DNA from 3 places in the Arthrobacter sp. Y3221087 genome. Region 1 is predicted to be linked to each of the others. Evidence: riboswitches for the same ligand, from Rfam matches in the RefSeq annotation. Region 1 holds a riboswitch; each other region holds the start of a gene.
The links. A riboswitch is a leader RNA that binds a small molecule or an ion and turns the genes downstream of it on or off. The one in region 1 is predicted to bind cyclic di-AMP.

Region 1 (5,962 bases):
TGGTGCGGCAGGGGACAGGTGCAGAGGAAGCGCTCGGGCTGGCACGGTTGCTGAACGACGACGGCGGCGCCAGGCTTCCCGGCGCGGCTGTACCGCTTGTGCCGGGGGACCGGGAGAACCCCGCGAGGCTCGCCGGCGTCCTGCGCCACTGGCTGCGGGACCAGGCAACGAGGGACGAATGGCGATCGGCCGCGCTGGCGGCCCGGGACCGGCTGCCAGGGTGGGACCAGACGGCAAGAATCGCCCTGGAGGCGTTGCAGCCCGGCGAGGAGGCGGAGTAGGACTTCCCGCTACAGACGGCTGCGGTGTCCGGCGAAGAAATCACGGAGCAGTTCCGCGCATTCGGCTTCCCGCACGCCGGAGTAAACCTCCACCCAGTGGTTGAGCCGGCGCTCGCGGAGGACGTCGAACACCGATCCCGCGGCGCCCGCCTTCTCGTCCCAGGCACCGAAGACAACCCTGGGAATCCGGGCGAGGACGATAGCGCCGGCACACATGGCGCACGGTTCAAGGGTGACCACCAACGTGCAGTCGGACAACCGCCAGCCGTCGGCCTTCCCGCCGTCGCGGGCCGCAAGCTCGCGCAGCCGCTCCGCTGCCTGGCGGATGGCCACCACCTCGGCGTGTGCCGTGGGGTCCCCAAGCTCCTCCCGCTGGTTGCGTCCGGAACCCAGCACCGCGCCGTCGGGCCCCAGCACCACGGCGCCGATTGGCACATCCTCTGTTGCAAGGGCGCGGCGGGCCTCCGCAAGGGCAAGACCCATCCACGTGTCGTGTTTTCCAGTGGAGACCATGGCTCAATGATAGTTTCGAAGGATACCCTGAGCCCGTGACGACCAGCCCCGGGAGGCACAAATGAGCACCGTCCGTGACCGCGTGGACAGATGGTTCAAACCATATGCCGCCCTGTGGCTGACCCTGATCATCGGTGGAACCCTTGTGCTTGCCATGGCGCTGCTGGGCGCCGAGGTGTACTCGGACGTGGTGGATGAGGAAGGCCTGGCCAGCCTCGATATTCCTGCACTCGACTATTCGCAGTCACTGCGGAACCCCGAAACGGACGCCTTCGTCACCGCATTCACAAACATCGGTGGCGGGGTCGGGATGCCCATCCTCGCGAGCATCCTCACCGCCTGGCTCACGTTCCTGAGCCGGTCCTGGCGGCCGCTGATCCTGGTTGGCGGTGCAGCCGCGGTGTCCACCACGGCAACCACGATCGGCAAGCGCCTGGTGGGCCGGACCCGTCCCGAACATACGGAGGCCGTGCCACCGTATGAAACCACGCCGTCCTTTCCAAGTGGCCATACCCTGAACACCACCGTGGTGATCGGCGTGCTGCTCTATATCCTGTGCCTGCACTTCTTCAAGCTGTGGGTCCGCATCACCGCCATCACAACGGGCGTGATCTTCATCATCGCGATGGGATTGAGCCGGGTATACCTGGGGCACCACTGGCTCACGGACGTGATGGCCGGCTGGCTGCTGGGCCTCGCGTGGGTGCTGATGGTCATACTTGCCCACCGGCTGTTCCACATGATCAGGCGGCGGGAGCACGTGGGCCCGGCACCCGATTTCGAGCATCCAGTGGTGCGGGATGTGGTGGTTGATGCCCTGCATCACGACGGCCCCGGCGGGCACGGGAAGGACAACGCCGGGTGATAGTTTTGACGCATGCGAACTCTCGTTGTGGACCACCCGCTCGTCGCCCATAAGCTCACCGTCCTGAGGGACAAAAACACCCCGTCCCCGGTGTTCCGGCAGTTGACCGAAGAGCTGGTGACCCTCCTCGCCTACGAGGCGACCCGCGAAGTCCGCACCGAACCCGTCACCATTGAAACGCCCGTCAGCAGTACCGTGGGAACCGCATTCACCAAGCCCACCCCGCTGGTGGTACCCATCCTGCGCGCCGGCCTGGGCATGCTCGAGGGCATGACCAAGCTCGTCCCCACCGCCGAAGTGGGGTTCCTCGGCATGGCCCGGGATGAAGAAACCCTGGACATCATCACCTACGCCGAACGGCTTCCCGAAGACCTCACCGACCGCCAGATCTTCGTCCTGGACCCCATGCTCGCCACCGGCGGAACCCTGCGCGAGGCTATCAAGTTCTTGTTCAAGCGCGGCGCCTCGGACGTCACCTGCATCTGCCTGCTGGCCGCACCTGAGGGCCTCGCCAAGCTGGAAGAGGAACTCGCGGACGCCAACGTGACGATTGTCCTGGCATCCATCGACGAGAAGTTGAACGACAAGTCCTACATTGTTCCCGGGCTCGGGGACGCGGGCGACCGCCTGTACGGCATCGCCGGCTGAGGTTCAAGCCTTCCAAGACCATGGGCTCAGCCGTAGCCTGTGCCCATGGACTGGAAACTTGAACTCGTGTTTGTCCCTGTGTCCGATGTGGACCGTGCCAAGGATTTTTACGTCAACAAGGTTGGCTTCAACGCCGATTTCGACCAGCGCCCCACCGACTCCATCCGCTTCGTCCAGCTGACTCCGCCGGGCTCGGCCTGCTCCATCTGCATTGGTGAAGGACTTACGGACGCCCCTCCGGGGACCGGTTCCAACCTCCAGCTGGTGGTCAACGACATCGAAGCCGCGCACCGCCACCTCAAGGAGAACGGCGTGGACGTCAGCGACGTGGACGTGCAGGGCTGGGGCCACTTCGTCTACTTCGCCGATCCGGACGGCAACAGGTGGGCAGTGCAGTACATCCCGGGACGGGATTCTTAAGCCCAAAAATCCCCGGCCCTCACGCACGGACAGCGGAAGGGCCGGGGAAATTCAGCAGCGGCTTAGTACCAGTTGTTGGCGTAGTGGAAGTTCAGCGCGCCACAGGGGGACTGGTAGCGCTCCTTGATGTAGTTCAGGCCCCAGTTGATCTGTGTGCGGTAGTTGGTGAGGTAGTCCGCACCGGCGCTGGCCATCTTCTCGGCGGGCAGGGACTGGACGATGCCGTAGGCACCGCTGCTGGGGTTGGTGGCCGTGGTGGTCCAGTCGGATTCCTTGGTCCAGAGCGTCACCAGGCACTGCATCTGGTCCTGGGCCCAGCCGTAGGAACCAAGCTGGCCGGCGGCGTAGGCCTGCGCGCCTGCCGGGTCATTGACCGCGACGACGGGAGCCGGCTCGGGTGCAGGTGCCGGAGCGGGCTCCGGTGCGGGTGCGGGCTCGGGTGCCGGAGCAGGCTCAGCCGCGGGGACGGGCTCCGGCGCGGGTGCGGGGGCCGGCTCGGCGGCCTGGGGAACAACGTTGATTTCGGCGGGGGCGGGAGACTCGGCCGGGTTGGACCGGATCTCGCTCTTCTCGATGCTCATCTGCGAATCGGAGTCCGCCGCCGTGGTGCTTGTGGTGGACGCCGCGGGAATAAAAGCATTCGTCGCCTGGCCGGCGGCGCCGAGGCCTACCAGCAGCGCACCGGACGTTACGAGGACCGCGGCACGCTTGCCGAGGGTGAACTTCTTGCCTTCCGGACGCTGGAAATCGCTGTCGGAACCCTGTTTCGGGCGCGGTTTAGCCGGGAATGTAAACATGATGAATCGCCTCTCACACCTGCGGAGTTAGCTGTCGGGTTCGGATGAGGGCATCCGGCCGCACGGAAATATCACGTGCTGGCTTAACCCCAAGGGCAAATCAATGCCCGGGACGGTGGGTCCCCCGCCTCTGCCTTCGATCAAGCGGAATCCGGGAAGTGGCAGAGCTTGGCGTCATCCGGATATACGGCCCGAACGGGAACCGTACCCAATCGACGCTACAGGAGTTCAGCGCTTAAGTCACATTTAGGTAACGGACATCACGATGACGGCGCGTCGACTTGTGCCAGTCGGCGCACAAGTGCAGGTGGAGGGCCATGCGTCTGGCCCGGCTGTGATGCGGCCGTGACCTTCCCTTCGTGGGCCTGGCTATTCATTGCGTTGGAAAAGTCCCGTCCGCTGGTTCCCTCCGCGGCCGAGGCCTGGCCTCTTCACCCAAACGGGGCGGTCCTGGGCGGCGTCCATCGCGATGAGTAACAGCGCCTGGACCTCCGGTGTGGACGGGCGGAGCCTGCGCGGCAGTTCAAGCCGTCGAACTTGGGAGCATCGCATCCAGTGGTCACAGTCCAGTCGACCGTACATACGGCGCTCGCGGCCGGGAGGTATTCGGCCCGGACGCGTGGGCCAGGTGCAGGGAGCGGAGTTGATCCTGGGCCTGCGGGACGATAAACGCGGGCTTGCGGGAAAATTTCTTCCCTGCTCCGCGCGCCGCTGGACACGCGCCGGGGCAGTAGGGGGCGATTTTGGCAATTCGCACTCACTTGAATAAAAAACTTCGCGGAGTCGCCTTTCGCGAAGAATATTCTGCCAACAGCCCTATTCGTGGCGGCAAATCGGATAACGAATGTTATTCTTTGGCTTCCGCCAGAATCGTGATCTGCGCCACAATAGAGCATTTCGTCTCACAATGCGGACGATTCGATCCATTGTTACTTGCAAGTTGCCATTGTTACGCTGCACACTTCCAATGTGAACAAGAACTCAACAGCACCTGCAGCCGCAGAATATTGGCCCAGCACATCAGCTGCTGCCGACATGCGCTGTTGTCGAATGCACGCCTGACCTTCTCCACCCATCGAAGTTCTTAGGCATTCGCCCCCCAGCCCAGCGTCGGGCGCCCCTCCCCAGTTCGCATTGCGGGGAAACCCAGCATTCGAGCCGCGATGGCGGCCATTCACATTGAGGTAAGCAATCCCATGTCTGTTGCATCCGGATACGTCCACATCTCTGTCCGTAACGCCGCCAAGGCAGGCCAGCCCTCCGGCCTCCGCCCCGGATTTGGCCCGCGCCCGTCAATTTCGCCGTCTTCCGGAAGCAGCTTTCCCGCCCAGGGCTACGCGCCGCAGGGCTACAACCCCAACTCCTACGGGCAGCTCCGCGCCGTTCCCACGGCTGACTCCGCTCCCGTAACGGCACCCACGCCCGTGGTGGCAGGACCCAACGCCGTCCGCCCGGTGGCCAATGACAATGTTGCCCGCGGGTTCGTCCTGTACATGGGCATCGACGAGGAAACCGCTGCAGCTGCCGGCACCTCCATCGCCAAGCTTGCGCAGGAAATCCGCGCCTACGCCCAGTCCCTGGTAACCGGCGCCGAAAGCTACGCAGCCGTTGCCGTTGCCCCGGCCGGCACCCCCGGTTCCGCGCTCGACGTCGTCCGTTCCACCTTCGGCGACCCCACCGTGAACTCCCGCCAGCGCTCCGAGACGCCCCGTCCGCAGCAGCCGCAGGAGCCGCGCCCGTCCGGCGTGCTGATCGACCTTGCCCGCCGCGAAGTCCACCTCGACGGCGAATCGCTCAACCTGACGTTCAAGGAGTTCGAGCTCCTCAACTACCTGGTGGAGAACGGCACCCGCACCGTGGGCCGCGACGAACTGCTCGAAGGCCTGTGGCGGAACGCCGAGGAAGTGCCCAACGAGCGCACCATCGACGTCCACATCCGCCGCCTCCGCTCCAAGCTGGGCCGCCTCGCCAACACGGTCCGCACCGTCCGCGGACAGGGCTACCGCTTCTACGAGCACCCGGAAGTAGTGGTCTGGGCCGCTCCTGAATACTCGATCTGACCCAGGTCTTCCAACCAGCACCCGTCCCGTTTGGGGCGGGTGCTTGTTCGTTAAGCTTGGGGCATGAGTGAGCACCATCTTCGCCGCCTTGTGATCATGCGCCATGCCAAGGCGGACTGGCCCGGCGGTGTGCCCGACCACGAGCGGCCGCTGGAGGAGCGCGGCCACCGGGAGGCGCCGCTGGCCGGGCGCTGGCTGCTCAAGCACAACATCGTCCCGGACTTCATCCTCTGCTCCAGCGCCCTGCGCACGCGCCAGACCTGCACCTGGGTGTGCTCGGAACTGGGGGACAAGGCACCCACGCCGAAGCTGGAGGACGGCCTGTATGCCGCCTCCGCCCTCCGCATGCTCTCTGTCATCAACCACGTGCCGGATACC
Region 2 (5,962 bases), on a different contig from region 1:
AGTCCAGCCCGCCGTTTGAGTTCAGCCACTGCACCTGGGCGTCCAATGTCACCAGGGTGGACAGGGACGGGGTGTTGTACGTCTGGTTGAGGCGTGAGTTGTCAATGGCGGTCTGCAGGTCCAGGAAATCGGGAATCCAGCGGCCGCTTGCCTTGACCCGTGCGGCGCGTTCCAGCGCAGCAGGGGAGAACAGGCCAAGCCACAGCCCGCCGTCGGAGGCAAAGTTCTTCTGCGGTGCAAAGTAGTAGACGTCGCTCTCAGCCACATCGACGTCCAGGCCGCCGGCTGCAGAGGTGGCATCCACCAGCACCAGTGCATCCTCATCCGCACCTGCCACCCGCTTGACCGGTGCGGACACGCCCGTGGAGGTCTCATTCTGCGGCCAGGCATACACGTCCACGCCGGCCTCTGCCTGCGCCACCGGCCGGGTGCCGGGCTCGGACTTGATGATGGAGGAGGCGTCCAGGAACGGTGCCTTGTTGGTGGCGGCCGCAAACTTGGAACCGAACTCACCGAAGGACAAATGCTGGGCCTTCTGCTCCACCAGGCCGAAGCTGGCAACATCCCAGAACGCCGTGGAACCGCCCACGCCCAGGACAACTTCATATCCTTCCGGGGCGCGGAAGAACTGGCTGAGGCCCTCGCGGACTGAACCGACGAGGTTCTTGACCGGAGCCTGCCGGTGCGAGGTGCCCAGGACGTTCTTCGATGCGGCGGACAGCGCATCAATCTGCTCCTGGCGGACTTTTGAAGGTCCGGCGCCGAACCGCCCGTCCTTGGGGAGGAGATCGGCAGGAATAGTGATGCTTGGTTCGCTCACGGGGGCTCCAATTTCGGCGTGGACGCGCTTAGGTCCGGACGGGTGGATGGTCGCTGGCGCGCAGTCGGCAATGACTGCATCGAAGGCCTTTCCCATTCTGCCTGAACAGCTGATTCGGCGGGAACCGGGACCGTCATAGTCCAGCCACTGAGACGGGTTGCCGGGCGGCTTCCAACTATTCGGACTAAGTCAAAATAGGCTAAGCTAGCCAACGGACTACGTCGCGGTGAACAGCGATACGGTGGGACAACGCAAGGTACTGCGCTCGAGGAGCTGAGCTGGATGACGGATCTGATCGACACTACGGAGATGTACCTTCGGACCATTCTGGAACTGGAAGAAGAGAACATCGTTGCCCTGCGGGCCCGTATCGCGGAACGCCTGCGCCACTCGGGTCCCACGGTGTCCCAGACCATCGGCAGGATGGAGCGCGACGGCCTGGTTGTGGTCTCCGGCGACCGGCACCTGGAGCTCACTGAAGTCGGCCGCAAGCGCGCCACCGAGGTCATGCGCAAGCATCGCCTGGCCGAGCGGCTCCTGGCCGACGTGATCGGGCTGGACTGGGCTTATGTGCACGACGAAGCCTGCCGCTGGGAGCACGTGATGAGCGAGCGGGTGGAGCGGCGCATCTACGAGATGCTGGACCATCCCACCGAATCGCCGTACGGCAATCCGATTCCGGGCCTTGCCGCACTTGGTGGCCAGCCCGCACTTGCCTCCAGCGATACGGTGACGAGCCTCCTGGAAGCCATGAAGTCCTACGGGCCTGCGTCGGAGGTCACGGTCAGCCGGCTGGCAGAGCCCATCCAGGTGGAGCCGGAACTGCTGTCCCAGCTCGATGAGGGAGGCATCCGCCCAGGCGCCGCGGTAACTCTTGAACGTGTGGGCGACTACATCTCGGTCCGCGTGCCCGGCATTGAAGGCGCTCTGGAACTCCCGCCGGAGGTTGCCGCGCACGTGTTCGTTCACGTTCGCTAGGAAGGCCGACCGCCCGGTGTGACGCCGGTAACGCCAAGATAACGGAATTGTTACCTAGGGCCTTAAGCCCCTATAGTTGAACCAAGCGTTGATACAAAAGCGTTACCTGATCCGGAGCCGAGCTCTGCCAGCGGATCAGGAGCACGAGTCACTAACTGGCAGAGGCGGGGGAACCACAAGCGGCAGCGGGGGACTGCCTTGGGGTGAAGTCCGTCAGCAGCAAGCCTCTTCCAGTGAAGGAATCCCTCAGCGGATATCTCTGTGCCGAAGCTTGCTTACGGCGGACCGGGTCTTTGCACTCTCTGACCCGAATCCGACAGCTAACTTCGCAGGCTTTCCAGAGAGGAATCCTTCTTGTCCATGCAGACCTCCAGGGGGCGCCGCCGCGCCGCTGGCCCCGCTTCGGCGCCGCGCGTCGCCGAAGTCATCCACACGGAGCGCCCCCGCGATCTCCACCGTGATGCGCGGCGCCGTCGGGGTCCGTTCCGGCAGATCACCGAGTTCGCCTCGGCGAGCGGCATCGGCCAGAAGGCCGGCATGGCACTCGCCGCCACCGGCCTGGTGCTCACCGTTACTGTTCCGGCCACCAGCCCAGTCATGGCCACCGGCGAGACGGGCATTGCGCCTGTTGCGGCCGCCGCCGTCACCCCGCAGCCCGCTATCTCCGCCGAAGCCGGAGCGCAGATCGACTTCAGCCGCTCGGCCGTAGTGACCCAGGCGGATCCAGACGGCAAGCTCAAGCAGCTCCTGAGCGCCCAGTCCGCCGGCGCTGTTTCCCGCGCCGCATCCACCGGAAGCCTGGGCGCCCCGCTGGCGTCGCTGACCACAGCCTCGCCCTTCGGTTACCGCGTCAGCCCCATCACGGGTGGATCCGGCGACTTCCACCGCGGGCAGGACTACGTTGCCCAGTGCGGGACCTCGGTTCTCGCGGCTGCCACCGGCACCGTGACGTTCGTCGGCTGGCACCAGTTCGGCGGCGGCAACCGCGTGGTGATCGACCACGGAAACGGCCTGGAGACCACGTACAACCACCTCTCGTCCTTCAATGTGACTGAGGGCCAGACGGTCTCGCGCGGCGAGGTTGTGGCACTGAGCGGAACCACCGGAGCCTCCACCGGATGCCACCTGCACTTTGAGGTGCAGGTCAACGGCGAAGTAGTGGATCCGACGGGCTGGCTCTAGTCAAATGATTGCCGACTCTCGAATTGCCGTGACCAGCCGTGACCTTAATGTGACATTCAGTCAAAACTCCTGTACCGTCTAACTCGCGTCAACTTTTCCGAAGTTGACGCTCTTGTGCGGATTGCCTAACTCTGCCACCGCTCAAGGTCCGTTCGCATTTCATCGTCTGGCAGGGGCGGGGGAACCAATTTTGGCCTTCTTCACGGAAGGCCTTGGGGTTAAGTCGCAAAGCTTCCTTGAAGCGGCGCGGCCGGGTGACTCCCATCCGAATCCGACAGCTCACCTCGCAGGCATTGGGAGAGGCTACCTTCGTGTCTTCACGCCATAATTCTGCGCGCCACCGTGCGCAACCGGTCCGTACCAACCCTTTGGACGCCGTGTCCAAGGCTGTTAGTGCCAACGCCGGGACAGTGGGTCGCCAGGCTGCTGTTGTTGCAGCCGCTTCCGGCCTTGTCCTTGCCATGGGGCTGCCGGCCACCGCGGACACCACCGCCGGTGTCTCCGCTTCCACCGAGTCGGGTTCCGCGCAGACAGCACTTGCAGTCACCGCAGCACCTACCGCCACCGTTTCCTTCGAGCGCCCGGTGGTCACCACCGTCGCCGCTCCCGTTGTTGAACGCGTGACCGTGCAGTCAACCTCCGACGACGAGGACGAGACCGCCACTTCCGCCGAGTCAACGGCGTCAACCGCGGCAGAAAAGGTTGTTGCGACCGCCGCTTCTGCGGCCACCACCGGACTCGCCGCCATCGCCTACACGGGCATTGGCAGCCCCTACGTCTGGGGTGGCACCAGCCCCACCTCCGGTTGGGATTGCTCGGGCTTCACCCAGTGGGTTTACGCCCAGGCCGGCATCAGCATCCCGCGCGTGAACGCATGGACCGCCATGACCCCCACCTCCACCCCCCAGCCGGGTGACCTGGTGATGCAGAACGGCGGTGCACACGTCGGCATCTACGTCGGCAACGGCATGATGATCAGCGCACTCAACCCCTCCCAGGGCACTCTGCTGCACTCCGTCGCCGCCACCGGCACCTCCTCCTTCTACACCCTCGCAGGCTAATAGTTCTTGGGGCTTCGGCCCCGGGAACTATTTCTTTGCCCGCACTTTTTCGCTAAACCACCATCCCCGTTCGGGGCGCGCCGACGTACCCCCAAGATGCCGGCGCGTCCAAAACTCTCGGGTTGCCCACAGGCCCCGAGGTAATCGAAAGAGAGAACTGATGACTACTCGTGCTACCGCACGGCACCGTGCCGAGGTCACCAAAACCAGCTCGATCGCCGTCATTGCCAAGGCTGTGGGCGACAACGCCGGCGGCGTAGGTCGCCAGGCCGCCGTGATCGCTGCGGCCTCCGGCCTGGTGCTGACCAGCGGCGTCGCCGCCAACGCCGCCGACGCCAATATCCAGCGTGACTCCGCTCCGGCGTCCGCCCTGGAAGTTGAATCGGCCATCGAAGCTCCCATCTCCGCTGCTTCCACCATCGCCATCACCTACGAGAAGCCTGCCGTGACCACCACGCCGGCGCCCGTGGTCGTGGAAGAGCCCGAGGTTGTGGTAGAGGAAGCCGCGCCGGCGGCCCCTGCCCCGGTTGCCCAGACCGCTCCCGCTCCGAAGGTCACCGCCAAGGTTTCTGCTGCGTCTGCTCCTGCCGCGCCGGCTTCCGCCAGCGGCAAGGCTGCAGCCATCCTGTCCGCCGCCTACGCCCAGCTGGGTGTCATGCAGGACTGCACCATGCTGGTGACCAACTCCCTGGCGGCCGTTGGCATCAACTTCCACGACTGGCCTGCAGGCTACCTGTCACTGGGCCGCACGGTGAGCGCTGCCGAAGCCCAGCCCGGCGACCTGATCTACTACGCTGATGGCGGCGCCGGCATGGCGCACATTGCTGTCTACGCAGGCAACGGCCAGGCGGTCCACGGCGGCTACAACGGCAACCAGACGGTGGTCTTCAGCGCCAACGTTGGCTCCGGCCCGGTTTTCATCCGCGTCAACTAGTCCCCGCGTCCCCGGCCGGCGCCCCCGACGGCCGGCGATGGAGGAAGGACCCCTGCCCACAAAGCAGGGGTCCTTTCCCTTTTAAGGGAAGCAGGCGGGGCCTGCGGCCGGTCCGTGCGGAGGGCTCCAGGAGATGGCCTGCCAGCGGACGGATCAAATGCCTTCCCGAGGGCGATTAGCTGATAGTGCGCTTCTGTGTTTACTCTTGTGGTGTCGATCCATAGCCCGGACATGCCGAGGGCAGCCGGCCCTCGTGCCCCTGACGGGTGCGGCCGTGAAGAGGTACGTGCATGCGCACTCTCGTTCTGAATGCTGGATATGAACCGCTGGCGGTTGTCACTTTCCGCCGGGCGCTGGTGCTTGTGCTCACGGGCAAGGCGAGCGTGGTGGCCGAAGGGGACGACCCCGTGGTAGGTCCACAGGAAATACTGGGCCGTCCCTCGGTGATCCTCCTCAACCGCTACATCCGCCCGCGCTACAACCAGGCCACCGCCGTCAGCCGGCGGGGTGTGCTGAGACGGGACGGGCACAAGTGTGCCTACTGCGGCAAGGCTGCGCACACGATCGACCATGTCCACCCAAAATCACGCGGCGGAGCCGACTCCTGGGAAAACCTGGTGGCTGCCTGCCTCCGCTGCAACAACGCCAAGGGTGACCATACGCCCGCGGAAATGGGCTGGAAGCTGCGCTTCGTTCCGGAGCCTCCGCGCGGCACCATCTGGCAGATCAAGGAGCTGGAGAAGCCCACCCCCGCGTGGGACCCCTTCCTGCTGCCCGAGCGCGCTGCCTGACCGGTCCTTCCCTGTTTGTGCGTCCCTGCCTGCCGCTGGCTAGGCTGGAACGGTGCAAGAGCCAATGCCGCATTTCGATGCCTTGATCCTCGCCGGAGGCCGGTCCTCCCGGCTGGGCGGAGTACCGAAACAGCACCTGCTTTTCCGCGGTGCCACCTTGCTGGAACGATCCCTTGATGCGGCGTCCGGTGCCCGC
Region 3 (5,962 bases), on a different contig from region 1:
CTGACCAAGGCAGCCCTTCCGCACATGCCCGCGGGGTCCACCATCATCAACACCACCTCGGTGCAGGCCTACAACCCCTCCCCGACGCTGGTGGACTACGCCACCACCAAGGCCAGCATCAACAACTTCACCAAAGGCCTGGCCCAGCAGCTCGCTCCCAAGGGGATCCGTGTCAATGCCGTTGCGCCGGGACCCATCTGGACTCCGTTGCAGGTCAGCAGCGGCCAGCCCAAGGAGGACCTGCCGGAGTTCGGGCAGTCCACTCCCTTGGGCCGCGCCGGCCAGCCCGCAGAACTCGCGCCGGCCTACGTTTTCCTGGCCTCGCCCGAGTCCAGTTTCGTGCTGGGCGAGACGCTGAACGTCAACGGCGGCAGCCCCACCCCATAGTTCTTATGCCTGGTCCTGCCCGGCGAGCAGCTCATCGGTGGCTTCGTCGGGCTGGCCGTCGAAGAACTGTGCAAGAACGGTCTTGAGCACAGTTTCGCCGGGCGCCGCGCGGAGGAACAGCGTCATGGACGACTGCAGCTTGCGGGCGTCAATGCCGCCCAGAATATCCTCGGCCGTGCGCCCGGCGTGGTTGGTCAGCGCCTGTGCGCACTCCAGCAGGCGCGGGCCCAGCACGTCGTGCTCGAGGTATCCCCGGGCCTCGTCCAGTGACCTGATGGCATACTTCCGCGAGGTGGCGCTCTGCCCCAGCCCGGCGATCTGCGGAAAGATGAACCACATCCAGTGGCCGCTCTTGCTGCCCAGCTGCAGTTCGGACAAGGCCTGCTCATATGTCCCGCCGCTGTCCTGTGCAGCGACGAAGCGTTCAAGGTCATAGGGATCGTTCATGGGTGTCTCCTTGTCGGGGGGTGTTGGGACCGGGCGGGAAGCCGGCGCCTGGCGGCTGCCCAAGTACTGCTGCAGCCTGGCGCAGGCTGGTGTGCGGGTCCTGGGCCCACCGCGCCAGCACCACATCGGCGCGCTGCCTATCGCGCTCCGGCAGCCCGGCAAGCAGCGGCGCCACCACATCGGCCACGAGGGGGCCCTCCAGTTCCGCTGTGGAGGCGGAGCGGAGGAACCCTTCGATCCGGGTCAGGTCCGAGTGGCGCAGCCATCCGGACTTGGCTTGGAGCAGCACCACGGCAGCCAGCCGCCGCTCGAAGACCGGCCTTGCGCCAGGTTTAGGCCGGCCCCAGAGGACTGAGGCCAGCTGGACGGCGGCATCGTGGTCCAGGGCTTTGAATTTCCGCCGCGCATCACGGACGGTTCCCCGGACAGCGCCTATGGAGGCTCCGTAAGAGGCGAGGACCCCGCCCAGCCGGGTGGCGACGTCGTCCGCGCGGTACCAGGAGCCCTCGTTCTGCAGTGTACGGTCGATGAATTCCGCCGCCGCGGCAACAATGTCCGGCCCCGCCGTCACTGCCGGCCTGCCGCGGCGTGGTTGATGCAGAACGCGGTCCATGGCCGGGCTTCCAGCCTGCCCTCGGCAATGGCTTCGCCGCAGACGGCGCAGGTGCCATAGGTTCCGGCGTCCAGCCGGGCGAGGGCGGCCTCCACCTGGTCCAGGCCGGCGGCGCTCTGCTTCAGGAGTGCGGCCGCCTGGGACAGCTCGAAAGCGATCGTGGCGCCCTCGGGATCGTGTTCGTCGTCGACGTTTGAATTGAGCCGGGCCGAACTGGCCGAGGCGATGTCCGCGCGAAGGTCCGGAAGCAGCGCAGCCTTCCGCTTCCGCTCCTCCTCGAGCAGCACCCGGAACCGCTCAAAATCTGGCATGGAGAAAGCCTAGCGCGCCTCTCAGTACCAGTTCCTGGCTACGGAATGGTCCCACGCCGCGCAGGGTGTACGGTAGCGGTCCCGGATATACCCGAGCCCCCACTCGATCTGCGTACGGTAGCTGGTAAGCCAGTCGCTGCCGGCGCTTCCCAGCTTGCCGGGCGGCAGGGCCTGCGGAATCCCATAGGCCCCGGAGTAGGGGTTGGTGGCGGTGGTCAGCCAGTTTGATTCCTTGGTCCAGAGCTGGGCGAGGCACAGGAACTGGTCCTGGCCCCAGCCGTAGGCTGCAAGGCGGCCGGAGGCGTAGCTCTTGGCCGCAGCGGGATCGTTGACGGAGCCGCCTGGAACGGAGGGCACGACGACGGCGGGCGGGCCGGGGATCGCAGGCGCCGGGGCAAGAGGGGCGGGGTTCGCCGGCGCCGGGTTCACGGGAGCAGGATTTACCGGGGCCGGATTTAGCGGCGCGGGATTCGCTGGCACCGGCGCTGCCGGGACCGGGTTTGCCGGAGCGGGAGGTCTTTGAGCACCGGCAGGAGCAGCATCTGCAGCTGCCTGCCGGCGGGCCTGCTCCTCGGCAGCGGCTCGTTTAGCAGCCTGGGCCGCCTCATAGGCTGCAAGCGCCGCCTGGCCTTGCCGGTATTCGCCCTCGAGCGCCGCCGTCGTGCCCTTGAGGGACGCCAGCTGCGCGGTCAGCTCTCCGCTGCGCCGCTGCTCTTCGGCGACCTGGCGGGCCACCGCGTCCTGGGCGGAACGGGCAGTGTCCAGCTTGGCCTTCGCCTCTCCGGACAGGCGTTCGCGCTCCGCCCTGGCGGTCTTTTCCTGCTCCCCCAGCGCAGCGGTGGCTTTGCCGGCGGCCTCCGCCCGGCTGACCAAATCCGCGGTCTTGGCTCCCACCACCTCAACGACGTTGAGCCCGTGGATGCTGTTGTTCTCCAGAGCTTCCAGTGCCACAAAGAATCCCATGGTGGTTCCGCCGGTCTTGTACGATCTGGCGGCCAGCGCACCAACGGCCTGTTGATGCCGCTGCAACTCCGCGTCCGCCTGGGCAGCCCGGCCTGCGAGGGCATCCACCCTGGCCGTTGCGGCCTGCAGGGCGGCATCCGCCAGTGCATAGTCGGCTGCGGAGGCCACGGCGGCCGTCCCGAGCGCTTCGGACTCGGACCGCAGGCCTTGAAGCAGGCCCGTGATGTTCTCGATCTCGGCCGCCTTCCGGGCTTCAGACTGCTGCGCCTTCTGAACGTCTTCCCACGATGGGTACCCGCCCGGCGGAGGCTCATCCGCGGCCGCCGGAAGCACGGCAGCGGGGCCGGCGAGGGCAAGTGCCAGCAGCCCTGCCAGCAACGGGGGCTTGAACATGCTTCCGGTCAGGCGCATAGCTCCGAAGCTTAGCGGGTTTCAACACGAGGTTGAGGGTTGGACAGCCTCCCCCCGCTACCTTTATAGATTTGTGACATGAATAACAAGCCACGCCAGCTGCCAAATATCACGCGAGGTCAGAAAGGTGTGCTAGTACCTCCATACGATTGCTTAATACGATAGAAGCGCCTCGTATGTTACCCAAACGTGACAATTGCTCCGCGGTCGGGTTATGGTCTTCAGGTGTCCCTCCCAAACGGGACATTCCCATCAGTATGCCGAGCCCTGCCACTGACCCGGGATTCAACCGCTTTCCAGCTGGCAGGGACGGGGGAACCAAGTTTCCACGGCCGTTACGGCCTTGGGGTTAAGTCGATAGCGCCTCCGTCCATTGTGGGCGGTTGCCTTCGGCCGGGTATCTCCAACCCGAACCCGACAGCTCACCCCGCAGGCATGGGAGAGGCGATCACACGTGTCAAAAAATTTCCCTACCGCCCGTCACCGCGCGACTCCGGCCCGCTCAATCGCGCTCCAGGGCTTGGCTGCTTCCGCAAAGTCCCAGGCACGGACGCTCAGCCGTCCGGTGCTCGCAGTTGCCGCTGCGTCCGGCATTGCGTTCGGTGTTGGAGCTCCCGCCCATGCAGGCGTGACCGGCCCGGATACCACCGAAACCGCTAGCGTCCAGGCGTACAGCGCTCCGGCAGCCGCAGTGGCTGCCCCCGCTGCCGCAGTCCCTGCCGCCGGCAACGTCTACACCGTGGTTTCCGGAGACACCCTGGGCGCCATCTCGGCCGCTCACGGCGTCAGCCTGAACGATGTGCTGGCCGCCAACGGCCTGGACATCTCCACCATCATCTACCCCGGTGACCAGATCACCATTCCGGGCGCCGGCTACGTGGCACCTGCCGCTGCTCCTGCCCCGGCCGCACCTGCCCTGGCGAACACCGGCTCCACCGTGAACTATGCCTCCGCGGCCGTTGCCCCGGCTCCGGCCCCGGCTCCCGCACCTGCCGCGACCGGCACCGGCACCGGTGCAGCCATCCTGGCTTCCGCCTACGGCCAGCTGGGCGTGCAGCAGGACTGCACCGCCATGGTGGAGAAGGCCCTCCGCTCCGTCGGCAAGTCCGTCGGTGACCTGGCTCCCGGCCAGTTCTACCAGTACGGCACCACCGTGGGCACCCCCGCCCCCGGCGACCTGGTGATCACTGCAGGCCACGTGGGCGTCTACGCCGGCGACGGCCAGGTTGTCAGCGGCGGCGTGGACGGCTACAAGACCGAAGTCCACTCCATCAGCTGGCTCGGCGGAGCTTCCTTCGTCCGGGTAGCGTAGTTACCCCGCGCAACTGAAGCAGCCGCACCAAGAGCTGCGCACAGAAGGGCGGCAGCCGGGAAGACCCGGCTGCCGCCCTTGTCGTATTTAACGTGTTGCCACCGGGGCCCCGCCGCCACTTTGCGGCTCAGCCTGTCACGTGCCGCAGAACGTCATGTACTTGCCGAAGTCTTCCGGCGCGCCTTCGGCGTAACGTTCCAGCCCGGGTCGCTCTTCGTAAGGGGCGCCCACTGCTTCAAGGAGCCTGGTAAGCGGCTCCAGGTCGCCGCCGGTGGCCGCAGCGAGAGCCTCTTCCACCAGATGGTTGCGCGGAATGTACACAGGATTCACCCGGTCCATCCGGTCCGCATCCGGCTTCATGGACCGCCAGCGCCCGGCCCAGGCGTCGAATGCTGCCAGGTCCATGACCATGCCCCGGACAGGCCTGTCATTTCCACGCGCTGCTTCGCCCAGGTTGCGGAAGAACCGCGTGTAGTCCACCGGGCCGTCCTTCAGGATCGCAACCACCCCGTCCACCAGTTCGGATGCCGCTTCGGCCTCAGGGCTTCCCGCGGGGCTGCCGGGCAGGCCCAGCTTGGTCCTCATCCCGTCGAACCAAGCATCGCTGTACTGCCTGCGGAATTCGCCCAGCGCCTCCACGGCGGGAGCGACGGCCTGCTCCTGATCCTCGTTGATCAGCGGAAGGATCGACTCGGCGAGGCGCGCCAGGTTCCATTCGGCAATAACAGGCTGGTTGGCGTAGGCGTACCGCCCGCCCACGTCAATGGAGCTGTAGACGGCGGCGGGATTGAAATCGTCCATGAACGCACAGGGCCCGTAGTCGATGGTCTCGCCGGAAATGGTCATGTTGTCCGTGTTCATCACGCCGTGGACGAAGCCCACCAGCATCCATTGCGCCACCAGCGCGGCCTGGGCCGACACCACCGCCCGGAAAAGCGCAAGATACGGATTCTCAGCTTTAGCGGCGGCGGGGTAATGCCGGCTGATGGCGTGGTCCGCCAGGCGGCGCAGCAGCTCGAGGTTGTCCGTGGCCCGCGCATACTGGAAACTCCCCACCCGCAGGTGGCTGCTGGCCACCCGGGCCAGGACTGCCCCGGGCAGCATCTCGTCCCGGCGCACCAGGCGTCCGGTGCCGACGACGGCGAGAGACCTGGTGGTGGGAATCCCCAGCGCGTGCATTGCCTCACTGACGAGGTATTCCCGGAGCATGGGCCCGACGACGGCACGCCCGTCACCTGCACGCGCAAAAGGTGTGCGGCCCGAGCCTTTGAGGTGGATATCGCGCAGGCGGCCGTTGGCGTCCAGGATCTCGCCAAGCAGGAGGGCCCGCCCGTCCCCCAGGAGGGGTGAGTATCCGCCGAACTGGTGCCCGGCGTAGGCCTGGGCCACCGGCGCCGCCCCCTCCGGCACGTGGTTGCCCAGCAGCAACCGCACACCCTCCGCGCTGCGAAGGTAGGGGGCATCAAGCCCGAGCTCTTCCGCGAGGGCGTCGTTGAAGACCAGGAGCCGGGGCTCCGG

Region 2: linked by a shared signal. The riboswitch ahead of AC5RUO_RS17425 (C40 family peptidase) and the one ahead of AC5RUO_RS13880 (aggregation-promoting factor C-terminal-like domain-containing protein) in region 1 are both predicted to bind cyclic di-AMP.
Region 3: linked by a shared signal. The riboswitch ahead of AC5RUO_RS08010 (LysM peptidoglycan-binding domain-containing protein) and the one ahead of AC5RUO_RS13880 (aggregation-promoting factor C-terminal-like domain-containing protein) in region 1 are both predicted to bind cyclic di-AMP.

What each region holds. Positions count from the first base shown of each region.
Region 1 covers NZ_JBNHFE010000004.1:81,933-87,894, reverse strand. The annotation lists gene AC5RUO_RS13905 (glycosyltransferase family 4 protein) at 1-281, shown strand, start outside; gene tadA (tRNA adenosine(34) deaminase TadA) at 291-794, opposite strand; gene AC5RUO_RS13895 (phosphatase PAP2 family protein) at 856-1,659, shown strand; gene upp (uracil phosphoribosyltransferase) at 1,672-2,307, shown strand; gene AC5RUO_RS13885 (glyoxalase superfamily protein) at 2,353-2,727, shown strand; gene AC5RUO_RS13880 (aggregation-promoting factor C-terminal-like domain-containing protein) at 2,790-3,524, opposite strand; cyclic di-AMP (ydaO/yuaA leader) riboswitch at 3,530-3,689, opposite strand; gene AC5RUO_RS13875 (winged helix-turn-helix domain-containing protein) at 4,721-5,584, shown strand; gene AC5RUO_RS13870 (SixA phosphatase family protein) at 5,648-5,962, shown strand, end outside.
Region 2 covers NZ_JBNHFE010000007.1:121,522-127,483, reverse strand. The annotation lists gene serC (phosphoserine transaminase) at 1-820, opposite strand, end outside; gene AC5RUO_RS17435 (iron-dependent transcriptional repressor DtxR) at 1,103-1,798, shown strand; cyclic di-AMP (ydaO/yuaA leader) riboswitch at 1,929-2,148, shown strand; gene AC5RUO_RS17430 (M23 family metallopeptidase) at 2,159-2,980, shown strand; cyclic di-AMP (ydaO/yuaA leader) riboswitch at 3,109-3,287, shown strand; gene AC5RUO_RS17425 (C40 family peptidase) at 3,358-4,041, shown strand; gene AC5RUO_RS17420 (NlpC/P60 family protein) at 4,202-4,975, shown strand; gene AC5RUO_RS17415 (HNH endonuclease) at 5,266-5,766, shown strand; gene mobA (molybdenum cofactor guanylyltransferase) at 5,819-5,962, shown strand, end outside.
Region 3 covers NZ_JBNHFE010000001.1:1,678,681-1,684,642, reverse strand. The annotation lists gene AC5RUO_RS08035 (glucose 1-dehydrogenase) at 1-387, shown strand, start outside; gene AC5RUO_RS08030 (DUF1810 domain-containing protein) at 391-834, opposite strand; gene AC5RUO_RS08025 (DNA alkylation repair protein) at 818-1,405, opposite strand; gene AC5RUO_RS08020 (TraR/DksA family transcriptional regulator) at 1,402-1,758, opposite strand; gene AC5RUO_RS08015 (aggregation-promoting factor C-terminal-like domain-containing protein) at 1,780-3,132, opposite strand; cyclic di-AMP (ydaO/yuaA leader) riboswitch at 3,413-3,583, shown strand; gene AC5RUO_RS08010 (LysM peptidoglycan-binding domain-containing protein) at 3,587-4,444, shown strand; gene AC5RUO_RS08005 (protein adenylyltransferase SelO) at 4,580-5,962, opposite strand, start outside.